Regions from separate parts of the Serratia rubidaea genome, predicted to be linked through region 2. Evidence: predicted binding sites of a transcription regulator. Region 2 holds the regulator's gene; the other holds the start of a gene.
What was found. Region 2 encodes LexA, which represses DNA repair genes until DNA is damaged. Its sites were predicted from a motif close to TNCTGTATGTACATACAGNA; they were not measured.
Positions count from the first base shown of each region.

Region 1: I6G83_RS15025 (DNA translocase FtsK 4TM domain-containing protein) is a predicted target of LexA. The motif match lies at 2,970-2,989, and genes of this name have one in related genera.

Region 1 covers NZ_CP065640.1:3,198,969-3,206,621, reverse strand. Annotated here, with positions in the region: gene I6G83_RS15025 (DNA translocase FtsK 4TM domain-containing protein) at 1-2,904, opposite strand, end outside; gene lrp (leucine-responsive transcriptional regulator Lrp) at 3,025-3,519, opposite strand; gene trxB (thioredoxin-disulfide reductase) at 4,184-5,155, shown strand; gene cydD (heme ABC transporter permease/ATP-binding protein CydD) at 5,344-7,110, shown strand; gene cydC (heme ABC transporter ATP-binding protein/permease CydC) at 7,113-7,653, shown strand, end outside.
Region 2 covers NZ_CP065640.1:1,038,820-1,046,472, forward strand. Annotated here, with positions in the region: gene dusA (tRNA dihydrouridine(20/20a) synthase DusA) at 1-43, opposite strand, end outside; gene zur (zinc uptake transcriptional repressor Zur) at 346-855, shown strand; gene dinF (MATE family efflux transporter DinF) at 879-2,225, opposite strand; gene lexA (transcriptional repressor LexA) at 2,318-2,926, opposite strand; gene I6G83_RS04815 (diacylglycerol kinase) at 3,035-3,403, opposite strand; gene plsB (glycerol-3-phosphate 1-O-acyltransferase PlsB) at 3,532-6,000, shown strand; gene ubiA (4-hydroxybenzoate octaprenyltransferase) at 6,070-6,924, opposite strand; gene ubiC (chorismate lyase) at 6,951-7,475, opposite strand.

The DNA of each region.
Region 1 (7,653 bases), 2.2 Mb from region 2:
ATAACCGGCGATGTTACGCACGCCCAGTGCGGACATCAGCTTATAGCGACGCTCCATCTCCGCCACGCACCAGCGCAGGGCGTTGGCCGCGTCTTTCATGTCGGTCACCACGTCGGTCAGCAGGTGTGGAATACCTTCATATACCGACAGCTCCAGCATTTTCGGGTCGATCATGATAAAGCGCACGTCTTTCGGCGTGGCCTTATACAGAATACTCAGGATCATGGCGTTAACGCCGACCGATTTACCGGAACCGGTGGTACCGGCGACCAGCAGGTGCGGCATTTTGCCCAGATCGGCCACCACCGGCTCACCGGAAATATCCTTGCCCAGCACGATGGACAGCGGCGACGGATTGTCGCGGAACGCCGGGCAGTCCAGCACTTCACGCAGATAAACCGTCTGGCGTTTGGCGTTCGGCAGCTCCAGGCCGACATACGGCTTGCCCGGAATCACTTCCACCACGCGCACCGCCGGCGTAGACAGCGAACGCGCCAGGTCGCGCGACAGGTTGGAAATACGCGCGGCCTTCACGCCCGGCGCCAGATCCAGTTCGAAACGGGTGATCACCGGCCCCGGCAGAATATCCACCACTTCGGCCTTCACGCGGTAATCCGCCAGGCTGGCTTCCACCAGACGCGCCTTCTGCTCCAGCGCAAACGTATCCACCGGCTCGATATCTTTCGGTGCTTCGGTCAGCAGTTCCAGCGTCGGCAGCGGCGTGGTCGGTTTCTCCAGCGGCTGGTCGTTACGCATCAGGAACGGGTGGATCAGGCTGTCCATCGCCGGCTGCTGCGGCGCGGCCGGCTGGGCCGGTGGCTGCTGCGGCTGCGCAGGCGGTTGCTGTTGAGCCTGATAAGGTTGCTGCGACGTTTGCTGGCTCTGGTACGGCTGCGGCGGCGACTGAGGCTGCGGGTAAGCCGGCTGCTGAGCCTGGTATGGCTGCTCTTGCTGTGCAGGCGGCAGCTGCGCCGCGTTGTCGTCCTCAGGCCACGGCGCTGCGGGTTCTTCATGCGGCGACAGGGTAAACAGCGGCTCATCCGGGCCGTTATCCACCAGATCGTCAACCGGCGAGAAGCTAAACGCATTGTTGGTTTCTACCGGCTGCGGGGCAACCGGCGCGGCCGGCTGAGGCTCGGCGCCATAGCGCGCCTGCTGCTGCTCGGCAAACGCCTTGCGCAGCGCCTCTTCCTGCATGGCGTCCTCATCATCTGCGCTTACCGCAGGTTCAGCATGGTCATGCTGGTACTCTGCGCCGTAACGCTGGCTCTGCTGTGCAGCGAACGCCTGACGCAGCGCTTCTTCCTGCATCGCCTCATCATCCTGAGACGCCACGGCGCTATTCGGCGCAGGTTCCGCAGTCTGTTGTCCGCGCTGCTCCTGCTCCGCCATCCGCTGCGAAGGCAGCTTGATGCCGTAAGAGGCCAGCTCGCGGCGCGTCGGGATACGCACCGGATTCGGGCGCGGCAGCTCGGGGCCAATCCCCTGCTTCACCTGGCTATTGCCTTCGCTGGTGGCGCTGAACGCCGGCATAAACGTATTAGCCGCAGCTGCGCCAGCCGCGGCAACGGCAGCATTGTCCATCGCCGGTTTGGCGGCGGCGGATGACAGCGCCCCGTCAATAACGTCGGGAGCCGCACGATGGTGTCCGCTATCTGCCTGCGCCGCAGAGAAATCAAACGGCGAAGCGGCAGGCTGCTGAGACGCCGTCGCCCGGTTCCAGTCCCCCAGGCGCGGCTCATCATCGTCCTGGTGAGCCTCGGCCGGACGCGGGGTTTTCGGCGCCGGCGTCTCTTCAGGAATTTCAAATGAGTACAGCGGCGGCGCGTTATCTTCCGGCGGCGCGCTCATCGGATGCTGGTTCACGGAGGCCGGCGCGGCGGGCGCGGTCGTCACCGCCGGGGCGGCCGCAGGCGTAGCCGGAGCTGCGGCCACAGGAGCCGTCGGGGCTGCCGCAGGCGTGGCCGGAGCTGCAGCCACAGGAGCCGCCGGGGCTGCCGCAGTAGCGGCCGCGTCTTCAGGCGCCGGCGCGACAGCGCTATCCGCCGCATCCGCGCCATCGTCGTCGTGGCTGGCCCGCAGGCCGCTGAGCAGCGGATCCGCCGCTTCGTCGGCGGACGCCGTCTGAGCGTTCTCTTGCACCGACGGCGCGCTGAACAGTACATCATCGGCATCGGCCGCATGCGCGGCAGCGGCTGCACTGGCGGCGGCCGCTGCGCCCTTGCCGCCTTTTTCCGACACGTCGGCGTATGGTTCATCTTCGTCGTCGCGATAGCGATCGTCACGACGAGAACGGTTGGTCATAAAGGTGGCGACGCCCAATACGGCCCCGCCGATCTTCTCGGCAATCACCAGCCATGACCAGCCGGTGAACAGCGTCAGGCCCGCGGCCCACACGCACAGCAGCGCCAGCGTCGCGCCGATGCCGTTGAACCACGGCAGCATCGCGTTGCTCAGCAGGCTGCCGATCACGCCGCCGGACGCAAAGTAATAGAGATCGTCAACGTTCAGCGCCGCCAGCCCGCACGAGGTGAGCACCAGCGCCAGCGTGCCGATCAGGCGCAGTGAAAGCGCGAAGTAGTCGATATAGTCGCTGGTACCGCGCTGCCGGTAGGCAACCCAGCACAGGATAAGCGCGATCGGCGGGATCGCGTAAGCGAGCACCCCGAAGGTGAAGAACAGCGTATCGGCCAGCCAGGCGCCAACGCCGCCGCCAAGGTTATGAATCGGCTCATGCCACGCCGTCTGCGACCAGCTGGGGTCAGACGGATTGAAGCTGACCAACGCGGCCATGAGGTAAACGGCAAAAATCGCCACCACGATCAACGCAGCTTCCAGCAACCGACGGCCGCTGCTGAGTTTCTTCAAGGTAACTTCTTTATCTTCTGTGTATTCCTGGCTCAAGAAAGGCTCTCCAGGTTCCTGTTAGCGGATAGAGTAACAGCGCCGAGTTGCTTCCCCGGCGCCAAAACTGTATGAATAAACAGGAGTGTAACGAATTTAATCAGGTTTTGCACCTGCACCTTACCGTGTTTTGATAACCAGACGGTTACTCTGTTTCACTTCTTCCATTACCACGTAAGTGCGGGTGTCGTTCACACCCGGCAAACGCAGTAAGGTTTCGCCAAGCAGCTTACGGTAAGCTGACATATCCGGTACGCGGGTTTTCAACAGATAGTCGAAATCACCGGACACCAGATGACACTCCTGAATCTCTTCAAGCTTCTGTACTGCCGAGTTAAACTGCTCAAACACATCCGGCGCGCCGCGGTTCAGCGTGATTTCCACGAAAACCAGCAGTGATGCATCCAGATAGTGCGGGTTCAGCAATGCAGTATAGCCATGAATGAACCCCTGACGTTCAAGACGACGTACGCGTTCCAAACACGGCGTCGGGGATAACCCCACGCGTTTTGAAAGCTCAACGTTCGAAATACGCCCATCCTTCTGTAACTCATTGAGGATGTTGCGATCGATACGGTCAAGATCTTTACCCGGGCGTTTCTTATTGTCTGCCATTATTATTGTCTCTCTTTTTTCTTCCTTACACTTGCCAAACCCTAGCCAACGTCACTGTGTAGGGACTTGTTTCAAGCGAAGACCCGATTTTTGTTATATGCAGTCGATTGCGCTGCGCAACCGGTGCCGCACACAATGCTTCTTCACTATCCTCGTTTGCCGCGTTACAGCCTGTCTGTCAAACCCTGCGCGCGGCGATAAAACGATCTTCATCGTTAAGAAAGAAGCGCGCCTGTTCAAAGACGCCCCCTGCCCTGCCTCCGCCTGATGATGAAAAGACGAACGATCGGCTGTGGCTGCGGGGATAATTTCTTCTTCCTCTGATGTTTTCGCAAATGCGCAGCGGATTGTCAAAGTAAAAGAAGCAAAATCAGAAGAACGTACCGTCGGGAAATGCGTTAACCCCTTTTTTAGTTATGAACCGCTGGCTTAAAAAGCGCCGCGGTCGCGGAAAGACGCAGGGAAAAGCGCCGCTTTTGGCATCCGGCCGCCGCGTCGTACGCCAAAGCGCGCTAACCACGCCAACATTTCTATCGCAAGACCTCAATTAATAGCCTGCAACTATCAGACAAATCGATAACAACCGTTACAGGTGCTTTTTTTACTTCACTATTTTCCCTACAATCGATGCCATTGTCCGCCATCGTGGGAAAAGAGGTTATTCATGGGCACGGCTAAACATAGCAAATTACTGATTCTGGGCTCCGGTCCGGCTGGCTACACCGCCGCGGTGTACGCTGCGCGTGCAAACCTGCAGCCGGTGTTGATCACCGGCGTGGAGCAAGGCGGTCAGCTGACCACCACCACCGAAGTGGAAAACTGGCCGGGCGACGCCAACGACTTGACCGGCCCGGCGCTGATGGAACGTATGCGCGAGCATGCGGAAAAGTTCCAGACCGAGATCGTGTTCGACCATATCAACGGCGTCGATCTGCAGCAGCGTCCGTTCCGCCTGACCGGCGACAGCGGCGAATACACCTGTGATGCGCTGATTATCGCCACCGGCGCCTCCGCGCGCTACCTGGGCCTGCCGAGCGAAGAAGCGTTCAAGGGTAAAGGCGTTTCCGCCTGCGCCACCTGCGACGGTTTCTTCTACCGTAATCAGAAAGTCGCAGTAGTCGGCGGCGGCAACACCGCCGTTGAAGAAGCGCTGTATCTGTCCAACATCGCCGCGGAAGTGCATCTGATTCACCGCCGCGACAGCTTCCGCTCAGAGAAGATCCTGATCGACCGGCTGATGGAGAAAGTGAAGAGCGGCAACATCGTACTGCATACCGATCATCAGCTCGACGAAGTGCTGGGCGATGAAATGGGCGTCACCGCCGTGCGCATCCGCAGCACCAAGCAGGAAAACGAAACCCAGGAACTGGCCGTTGCCGGCGTATTTATCGCCATCGGCCACAGCCCGAACACCGCTATCTTCGGCGATCAGCTGGCGTTGGAAAACGGCTATATCAAGGTGCAGTCCGGCATTCACGGCAACGCAACCCAGACCAGCATTCCGGGCGTGTTCGCCGCCGGCGACGTAATGGACCATATCTACCGTCAGGCGATCACCTCCGCCGGCACCGGCTGTATGGCGGCGCTGGATGCCGAGCGTTATCTCGACGGCATCGCGCAGGCGGAAGTCTGCTAATCCCGCTCCTTAGATGACCTTAATTGACAAATAAGGCGGCCTTTTGGCCGCCTTATTTCTTTTCAGCCTGCACGGTGACGAGGTAACATTGGGCTTCGCTTGTGTGCTTCAACGTTGAAGAAAACACTTTTTTAACAGTATGTTAACCTAGCCTGTCTCAACAGGCGTCGGCGACGCAGATACTTCCAATGAAAAAAACCAGACAGCACCAGTTGACCCAATGGCTTAAAACGCAAAGCACGCTGGCCAAGCGCTGGCTGCGCCTCTCTATGCTGCTGGGGTTGTGCAGCGGCCTGTTAATCGTAGCCCAGGCCTGGCTGCTGGCCTCGCTGCTTCATGCCTTGATCATTGACCATACGCCCCGCGAACAGCTGACCGGTTCATTTATCGGCCTGGCCGCCGCCTTCGCCCTGCGCGCGCTGCTTAGCTGGCTGCGCGAGCGGGTGGGCTTTATTGGCGGTCAGGTGCTGCGGCGGGAAATGCGCCGGCAGGTGCTGGACAAACTGCAGCAGCTTGGCCCGGCCTGGGTGCAGGGTAAACCGGCCGGCAGCTGGGCGACGATTATCGTCGAGCAGATCGAAGATATGCAGGATTATTACTCGCGCTATCTGCCGCAGATGTATCTGGCGGTGTTTATTCCGCTGCTGATTCTGATCGCCGTCTTCCCGATTAACTGGGCCGCCGGGCTGATCCTGCTGGCCACCGCGCCGTTGATTCCGCTGTTTATGGCGCTGGTCGGCATGGGCGCCGCCGACGCCAACCGCCGTAACTTTGTCGCGCTGGCGCGCCTGAGCGGCAGCTTCCTTGACCGGCTGCGCGGGCTGGATACCTTACGCCTGTTCCATCGCGGCCAGGCGGAAACCGCGCAGATCGCCCGCTCTTCTGAAGATTTCCGTCGCCGCACCATGGAAGTGCTGCGCATGGCGTTTCTCTCCTCCGCGGTGCTGGAGTTTTTCGCCTCCCTGTCAATTGCCGTAGTCGCGGTCTATTTTGGCTTCTCTTACCTCGGGGATCTGAACTTCGGCAGCTATGGCGTGGGCGTGACGCTGTTCTCCGGTTTTCTGGTATTGGTGCTCGCGCCGGAATTTTTCCAGCCGCTGCGCGATCTGGGCGCCTTCTACCACGCCAAGGCGCAGGCCGTCGGCGCCGCAGAAGCGCTGGAGACCTTCCTGAACGCCGAGGGCGAGCAGATCGGTCAGGGCGCTCTGACGCTGGACGAGACGACGCCGCTGACGCTGGTGGCCGAACGGCTGGAAATCCTGTCGCCGCAGGGCATCGTGCTGGCGGGGCCGCTGGACTTCACCCTGGCTGCCAATCAACGTATCGCGCTGGTGGGCCTCAGCGGCGCGGGCAAAAGCTCGCTGCTGAACCTGCTGCTGGGGTTCCTGCCCTATCGCGGCTCGTTGACGGTAAACGGCAACGAGCTGCGTGAACTGAACGCGGAGCACTGGCGGCAGCGGCTGGGCTGGGTCGGGCAAAACCCGCACCTGCCGGCGCAAACGCTGCGCGACAATATTTTACTCGGCAATCCGCAGGCCGATGAGCAGCAGCTACAGCAGGCGGTGGAACAGGCCTACGTCAGCGAATTCTTACCGCAGCTGCCGCAGGGGCTGCAGACGGAGCTCGGCGACGGCGCCGCCCGCCTGTCGGTCGGTCAGGCGCAGCGGGTCGCCGTCGCCCGCGCGTTAATCAGCCCGCGCCGGCTGCTGCTGCTGGATGAACCGGCCGCCAGCCTGGACGCCCACAGCGAACGCCTGGTGATGCAGGCGCTGAATGCGGCGTCGCGACAGCAGGCCACCCTGCTGGTGACCCACCAGTTGGAAGATACCGAAGATTTCGACCAGATTTGGGTGATGGACAACGGCAAGATCGTCCAGCAGGGCGACTACGCCAGCCTGAGCGCTCAGCCGGGGCTGTTCGCCACCTTAATCGCACACCGCAGCGGGGAGCTATAATCATGCGCGTTTTACTGCCGTTTCTGGCGCTATACCGCCGCCACGGGTTCCTGATTGCGCTGGGCATCGTGCTGGCGATCATCACCCTGCTGGCCAGCATCGGCCTGCTGACCCTGTCCGGCTGGTTCCTCGCCGCGTCGTCTCTGGCCGGACTGGCCGGCCTGCTGACCTTTAACTATATGCTGCCGGCCGCCGGCGTACGCGGCGCGGCCATCTTCCGCACCGCCGGCCGCTATGCCGAGCGCGTGGTCAGCCACGACGCCACCTTCCGGGTGCTGGCGCACCTGCGGGTCTTTACCTTCAGCAAAATTCTGCCGCTGTCGCCCGGCGGCATCGCCCGCTTCCGCCAGGCCGAGGTGTTAAACCGTCTGGTGGCCGACGTTGATACGCTGGATCACCTGTATCTGCGGGTGATATCGCCGCTGGTCAGCGCCGCCGTGGTGATCGTGGTGGTCACCTTTGGCCTGAGCTTTGTCGACCAGACGCTGGCGCTGATCCTCGGCGGCATCCTGCTGCTGCTGCTGGTGCTGGTGCCGCCGCTGT
Region 2 (7,653 bases):
GGCGGTGGAAATAACGGCAATGACGATCGGTCCAGTCGAGCATCGGCGCGATGGAAAAGCGGCTGGCGTTAAACGGCCGTTCAGCGCCGTTTGAGCCGGCATGCGGAGTGTGTTCTGGTTTTAACGAATCGGTCATTGCGGTATCTATTCAGCATCAGGCGGACAAAAAAGTAATCGCTGATTATAACGTAAACCGCCGCCGAGGCGAAACCACCGCGCCGCCCGGCATTATCCCGCTGAAAAACGGCCATTTTTGTGGCCGAAGCGACAAGAAAAACCACCGGCTATCGGTGATTTGCCGCAGACATGGTAAAATCGCATTTTTAACGTACCGGGATATTCGCCATGAACCCAACCAACCAGGAAAAGCTGCTCGCGCAGGCAGAACGACTCTGCCAGCAACGCAATGTGCGCCTGACGCCGCAACGGCTGGAAGTGTTACGCCTGATGGCGCAACAGCCCGGTGCGATCAGCGCTTACGATCTGCTCGACCTGCTGCGCGTCGTGGAACCGCAGGCCAAACCGCCGACGGTCTATCGCGCGCTGGATTTTCTGCTGGAACAGGGCTTTATCCACCGCGTGGAGTCGGCCAACAGCTACGTGCTGTGCCACCACTTCGAGGAGCCGATGCATACCTCGGCGCTGTTTATCTGCGACCGCTGCGGCCAGGTCACCGAGCGCCCGACGGAAGGCGTGGAAGAGACGCTGCAGAAGCTGGCGCAGGAATCCGGCTTTGCGCTGCGCCACAGCGTGGTGGAAGCGCACGGCCTGTGCGCCGGCTGCGTGGAGGTGGAAGCCTGCGACAGCCAGCATGACTGCGACCACGACCACAGCATCGTGGTGAAAAAGAAGTAACCCGCCCCGCGGCTTAACGCGCGTTAAGCCGCCTTTCCCTGCGCAAACCAGGTGCCGTTGACCCGGTGCCGGTGCCAGATCCAGCCGAGCGATACGCCGCGCAGCCCCAGAAATACGCACAGCGCCAGCCACAGCCCGTGGTTACCCAGCAGCGGTAAACTCAGCAGCGTCAGGCCGTAGCCCGCCGCCGCCACCGCCATGCTGTTACGCATCTCGGCGCCGCGCGTCGCGCCGATAAACATGCCGTCCAGCAGGTAGCACCAGACGCCAACCAGCGGCAGCACCACCTGCCACGGCAGATAGCCGGCCGCCAGCGCGCGCAGCTCCGGCAGGGAGGTCAGCATATTGACGATCTGCTGCCCCGCACAGGCGTACACCAGCGCAAAGCCCAGCGCCACCAGACAGGACTGACGACAGGCGGCGCGCCACACCAGACGCAGCTGGCTGTCGTCGCGCGCGCCGTAGGCATGGCCGGAGTGCGCCTCAACCGCATAGGCGAAGCCGTCCAACGCGTAGGCGGTAAAGGTCAGCAGGTTCATCAGCACCGCGTTGACCGCCACCACCTCGCTGCCCAGCCGGGCGGCGAAAATGGTCAGCGAAGCGAAGCACAGCTGCAACAGCAGAGAGCGCAGCATGATATCGCGGTTGAGCGCCAGCAAGCGGCGTACGTTGCCGCGCCAGGCGTGGCGCAGCATCGGCGGTGAAATACCGCGCATGCGCATCACGCGCCAGCTAAGCCACAGCCCGAGCAGCAGGGTGGCATATTCCGACAGCGCGGTGGCCGTAGCCGCGCCCTGCACGTTCCAGCCCAGCCCCATCACCAGCCACAGATCCAGCACGATATTCAGCAGGTTGCCGACAATCAGCAGGATCACCGGCGCGCGCACGTACTGCACGCCCAGCAGCCAGCCCAGCAGCACCATGTTCGCCAGCGCCGCCGGCGCGCTGAGCCAGCGGATTTCCAGAAACGCCCGCGCCTGCGTCAGCACCTCGCCGTCGCCGCCGACGATCTGCAGCGCGAGGTCGATCAGCGGATGGCGCAGCAGCACAATCGCCAGCCCGGCCAGCAGCGCCAGCAGCAGCGGCTGCATAAAGGCGCGCGCCAGCGCCTGCGGGTTCTGCGCCCCCAGCGCCTGCGCCGTCAGCCCGGTGGTGCTCATACGCAGGAACAGCAGCAGCATAAACAGGAAGCTGGTGACCATCGCCCCCACCGCCACGCCGCCCAGATAGACCGGGCTGTCGAGGTGGCCGATCACCGCGGTATCCACCAGCCCCAGCAGCGGCACGGTAATGTTGGAGAAGATCATCGGCAGCGCCAAACGCCACAGGGCTTTATCCGTGTCGCTGGTCAAGGAGGCAAGCAGGCGCATAGTCATATGTTCCCGTAGCTGAAAAGAGGAGTCAGATAAGAAATAACATCGCCCCGGACGTGGCCGGGGCGATTAAACGCGGGGGATGCGGTTTAGATCCAGTCACCGTTGCGGATAACGCCGACGGCCAGCCCTTCAATGGTGAAGTTCTGCTCGCGCAGGTCAACCTTGATCGGCGTGAACTCGCTGTTTTCCGGCAGCAGCTCAACCATATTGCCGTTGCGCTTCAAACGCTTCACCGTCACTTCGTCTTCGATGCGCGCCACCACCACCTGGCCGTTGCGCACGTCCTGCGTTTTATGCACCGCCAGCAGGTCGCCGTCCAGAATGCCGATATCGCGCATCGACATGCCGTTGACCCGCAGCAGGAAATCCGCATTTGGTTTAAACAGCGACGGATCCACCTTGTAGTGCCCTTCGATATGCTGCTGCGCCAGCAGCGGTTCACCGGCGGCGACCCGGCCGATCAGCGGCAGGCCGTCTTCGTCTTCCATCAGCAGGCGGATGCCGCGCGAAGCGCCGGAGACGATTTCGATCACGCCCTTGCGGGCCAGCGCCTTCAGGTGTTCTTCGGCGGCGTTCGGCGAGCGGAACCCCAGACGCAATGCGATCTCGGCGCGCGTTGGCGGCATGCCGGTTTGCGAGATATGCTCGCGAATCAGATCGTAGACCTCTTGCTGTCTGGTAGTTAGTGCTTTCATTCCGCCCCCTGTTTGTTTATACAGTCTTGCTGTGAGTATATACAGGTGAACGCGGATTGGGAACCGGAGAATGAATAAAAATCAGGGATTAGCGCGCCGCTGCGCAAATCAGGCGAAATGCCGCCACAGCAGCGTTACCCAGACCAGCAGCGCCAGGATAATGCTCAGCGACACCGCCGCCGACCCCATATCCTTGGCGCGGCCGGACAGCTCGTGGAAGTCGGTGCCGACGCGGTCGACAATCGCCTCGATGGCGCTGTTGAGCACCTCGACAATCAGCACCAGCAGCACCGAGCCAATCAGTAAAATACGCGCCACGGCGTCGACGTCCAGCCACAGCGCCACAATGACGGCGACCGCCGCCGCCACCGCTTCCTGGCGGAACGCCGCCTCATTGCGCCACGCCGCCGTTAATCCTTTATATGAATAACCCGCCGCTTTGATGATGCGGGTCAAGCCGGTCGTCTGATTTGCCATTTTGCTGTGTGCCTTTTACAAGAGGTAAGTCATAATTTTAACGGTTCGGGGGTCTTTAACACCACAGATCTGTCACCCGCTTTCTGGTATGCTTGCGGCGCATTGCTAACAAGAGGCTTCACATAGTTATGTCAGGTTGGCGTAAAATTTATTATAAATTATTGAATCTACCACTTAAACTGCTGGTAAGAAGCAAAGCTATCCCCGCAGATCCGGTCACGGAGCTGGGGCTCGATCCCTCACGACCGATTTTGTACGTTTTACCTTACCATTCCAAGGCGGACTTGCTGACGCTGCGCACCCAGTGCCTGGCGCAGGATCTGCCCGACCCGCTCGACCCGCTGGAGATCGACGGTGCGGTATTGCCAAGCTACGTGTTTATTCACGACGGCCCGCGCGTCTTCCGCTATTACACGCCGAAGGAAGAGTCGGTAAAACTGTTCCACGACTATCTGGACCTGCACCGCAATAACCCGGGGCTGGATATCCAGATGCTGCCGGCGTCGGTGATGTTCGGCCGCTCTCCGGGGCGCGAAGGCCAGGGCACCCCGCATCTGCGCCTGCTGAACGGCGTGCAGAAATTCTTCGCCATTTTGTGGCTGGGACGCGACAGCTTCGTGCGCTTCTCCAACACCGTGTCGCTGCGCAAGATGGCGACCGAGCACGGCACCGATAAAATTATCGCGCAGAAGCTGGCGCGCGTCGCGCGCATGCACTTCTCACGCCAGCGTCTGGCGGCGGTAGGCCCGAGCCTGCCGGCGCGGCAGGATCTGTTCAATAAGCTGCTGGCCTCCAAGGCGATTGAAAAAGCGGTGGAAGACGAAGCGCGCAGCAAGAAGATCTCCCACGAGAAGGCGCAGCAGAACGCCATCGCGCTGATGGAAGAGATCGCCGCCGACTTCTCCTACGAAACCGTCCGCCTGTCGGACCGCGTGCTGAGCTGGACCTGGAACCGGCTGTATCAGGGCATCAACGTCACCAACGCCGAGCGCGTGCGTCAGCTGGCGCAGGACGGCCACGAAATCGTCTACGTGCCCTGCCACCGCAGCCATATGGACTATCTGCTGCTGTCCTACGTGCTGTATCACCAGGGCCTGGTGCCGCCGCATATCGCCGCCGGCATCAACCTGAACTTCTGGCCGGCCGGGCCGATTTTCCGCCGGCTGGGGGCGTTCTTTATCCGCCGCACCTTCAAGGGCAACAAGCTCTACTCCACGGTGTTCCGCGAATACCTCGGCGAGCTGTTTACCCGCGGCTACTCGGTGGAGTACTTCGTCGAAGGCGGCCGTTCGCGCACCGGGCGTCTGCTGGAGCCGAAAACCGGCACCCTGTCGATGACCATTCAGGCAATGCTGCGCGGCGGCACCCGGCCGATCACCCTGGTGCCGATCTACATCGGCTACGAGCACGTGATGGAAGTGGGCACCTACGCCAAAGAGCTGCGCGGCGCGACCAAAGAGAAAGAGAGCCTGCTGCAGATGATGCGCGGCCTGCGCAAGCTGCGCAATCTGGGCCAGGGCTATGTCAACTTCGGCGAACCGCTGCCGCTGACCGCCTACCTGAACCAGCACGTGCCGCAGTGGCGCGAGTCCATCGACCCGATCGAAGCGCAGCGCCCGAGCTGGCTGACGCCGACGGTGAACGATCTGGCCGGCAAGATCATGGTGCGCATCAACAACGCCGCCGCCGCCAACGCCATGAACCTGTGTTCAACCGCGCTGCTGGCCTCGCGCCAGCGTTCGCTGACCCGCGAGCAGCTGATCGAGCAGCTGGACTGCTACCTGCAGCTGATGCGCAACGCGCCGTACGCCGACGACGTGACGGTGCCGGACCATACGCCGGGCGAGCTGCTGGACCACGCGCTCAATATGGATAAGTTCGAGGTGGAGCAGGACAATATCGGCGATATCATCATTCTGCCGCGCGAGCAGGCGGTGCTGATGACCTATTACCGTAATAACATTCACCACCTGCTGGTGCTGCCGTCGCTGATCGCCAGCATTGTGATGCATCACCGCCACGTCTCACGCGCCGAGCTGCTGCGCCAGATCGGCCTGATTTATCCGATGCTGAAGGCCGAGCTGTTCCTGCACTACGACAAGGAACAGCTGCCGGAGGTGCTACAAACGCTGACCGACGAAATGGCGCGTCAGGCGCTGATTTGCGTCGACGGCGACGAGCTGTCGCTCAACGCCGGGCGCATCCGTCCGCTGCAGCTGCTGGCTGCCGGCGTGCGCGAAACCCTGCAGCGCTACGCCATCACCATGTCGCTCCTCAGCGCCAACCCGAGCATCAACCGCGGCGCGCTGGAAAAAGAGAGCCGGATTATGGCCCAGCGCCTGTCGGTGCTGCACGGCATCAACGCGCCGGAGTTCTTCGACAAGGCGGTGTTCTCCACTCTGGTGGCGACGCTGCGTGAAGAGGGCTATATCAACGATATCGGCGATGCGATCCGCGAGCACACCATGGAGGTTTACACCATGCTGAGCGACCTGATCACCCCGGAGATCAAGCTGACGATTGAAAGCGTCAGCACGCCGGCGGAGCCTGAAGCGCTGCCGGCCAAGGCGGAAGCAGACGGCAACAGCGCCGGATAACCCGCCCGCCATAACGAAAAAGGCACCCATCAATCGGGTGCCTTTTTTATGCGCGTTGCCGCCGCCTCATCAGATAAAGCTCAGCGCCACGCCGATAAACACCACCAGCCCCACGTAGTTGTTGTGCAGGAAGGCGCGGAAACAGGCGTCGCGGTCGCGCCCGGCGATCTGCTGTTGCTGATGAATAAACAGCGCCCCCGCCAGCAGCAGCGACCAATAAAACGCCCCGCCCAGCTGCGACAGATAGCCAATCCATAACAGCAGCAGCAGCGTGGCGAACTGCAGCAGGCCGACAATCAGCTTGTCGAAGCGGCCGAACAGCACCGCGGTGGACTTCACGCCGATCTTCAGATCGTCGTCACGGTCCACCATCGCGTACAGCGTGTCGTACGCCACCGTCCAGCAGATGTTCGCCAGCAGCAGCAGCCAGCAGCTCAGCGGCAGCGACTCGCTCACCGCGGCATAGGCCATCGGGATGCCCCAGCCGAAGGCCGCGCCCAGCACCAGCTGCGGCAGATTCGTCACCCGCTTCATAAACGGATAGATCCACGCCAGCGCCAGCCCGGCCAGCGACAGGGCGATGGTCATGGTATTAAGCGTCAGCACCAGCGCAAAAGAGAGCAGCACCAGCACCACAAACACCACCTTCGCCTCTTTCTCCGTGACCCGGCCGCTGGGCAGCGGACGGTTGGCGGTGCGTTTCACATGGCCGTCGAAGGCGCGATCGGCAAAGTCATTCACCACGCAGCCCGCTGCGCGCATCAAAAAGACGCCCAGCACAAACACCAGCAAAATAGGGAACGACGGCACGCCTTCGCCCGCCAGCCACAGCGCCCACAGCGTCGGCCACAGCAGCAGCAGCGTGCCGATGGGTTTATCAATGCGCATCAGGTGGCAATAGGCCCGCCACTTACTTTGGCTCATACTTCCTTCCAAGTTTGCTTTCCCCCTCAGGCCGGTGCGCTGCCGTCCGCCTGATACAGCGGCGCAGCGGGTAAAAACAGTTCGGTCAGCAGCAGCGGTTTGCCCGCCAGGCGCAGGCGGGAACGGCGCGCCCACTGCTGCTCCTGTCTGCCGACCACGATATAGTCGCGGGTCAGCGCATCGCTGCTGAACAGGTAACGCCCCAGCGGCACGGTGCCCAGATCCACCAGCGCCTGATCGGGGCCGGTCAGGGTTTCCAGCGGGATCACCGTTCTGCCGAGCAGCCAGGGCTGGTCGTCCCCCAACAGCACAATCTCGCGCAGCCAGTAACGCTGGCTCTCCGGCAGGTGATCCGCCTCTTCGCCCAGCTCCTCGCGGCTGACAAAGCCCTCGCGCTGCGGTTCAACCCGCACGCGGCGGCAGTGCTGCTCGAAGCGCCGGGTCATCGATCCCAGCTCCATCAGCCAGTCGTTGATCGCGGCGGGTACGGGAGGATGTTGCTCGGTGAGCCATTCCAGCGGGGGCAAAATGGATTCGCTATTGCCTGGCATTGTTCTACTCCAACGGTCGGCAACATACGTCAACAACGTACATCATCGACACTACAAACGGTTAACAGGCGGCCATTGTAACGCAGAAAATTAAAAGCGGCAGAATGATTCGTGGTATCCCGCCGGCGGGAGAACGCGCCGCCGCCAAACGAAAAAAGGTGCGCCGCAGCGCACCAAT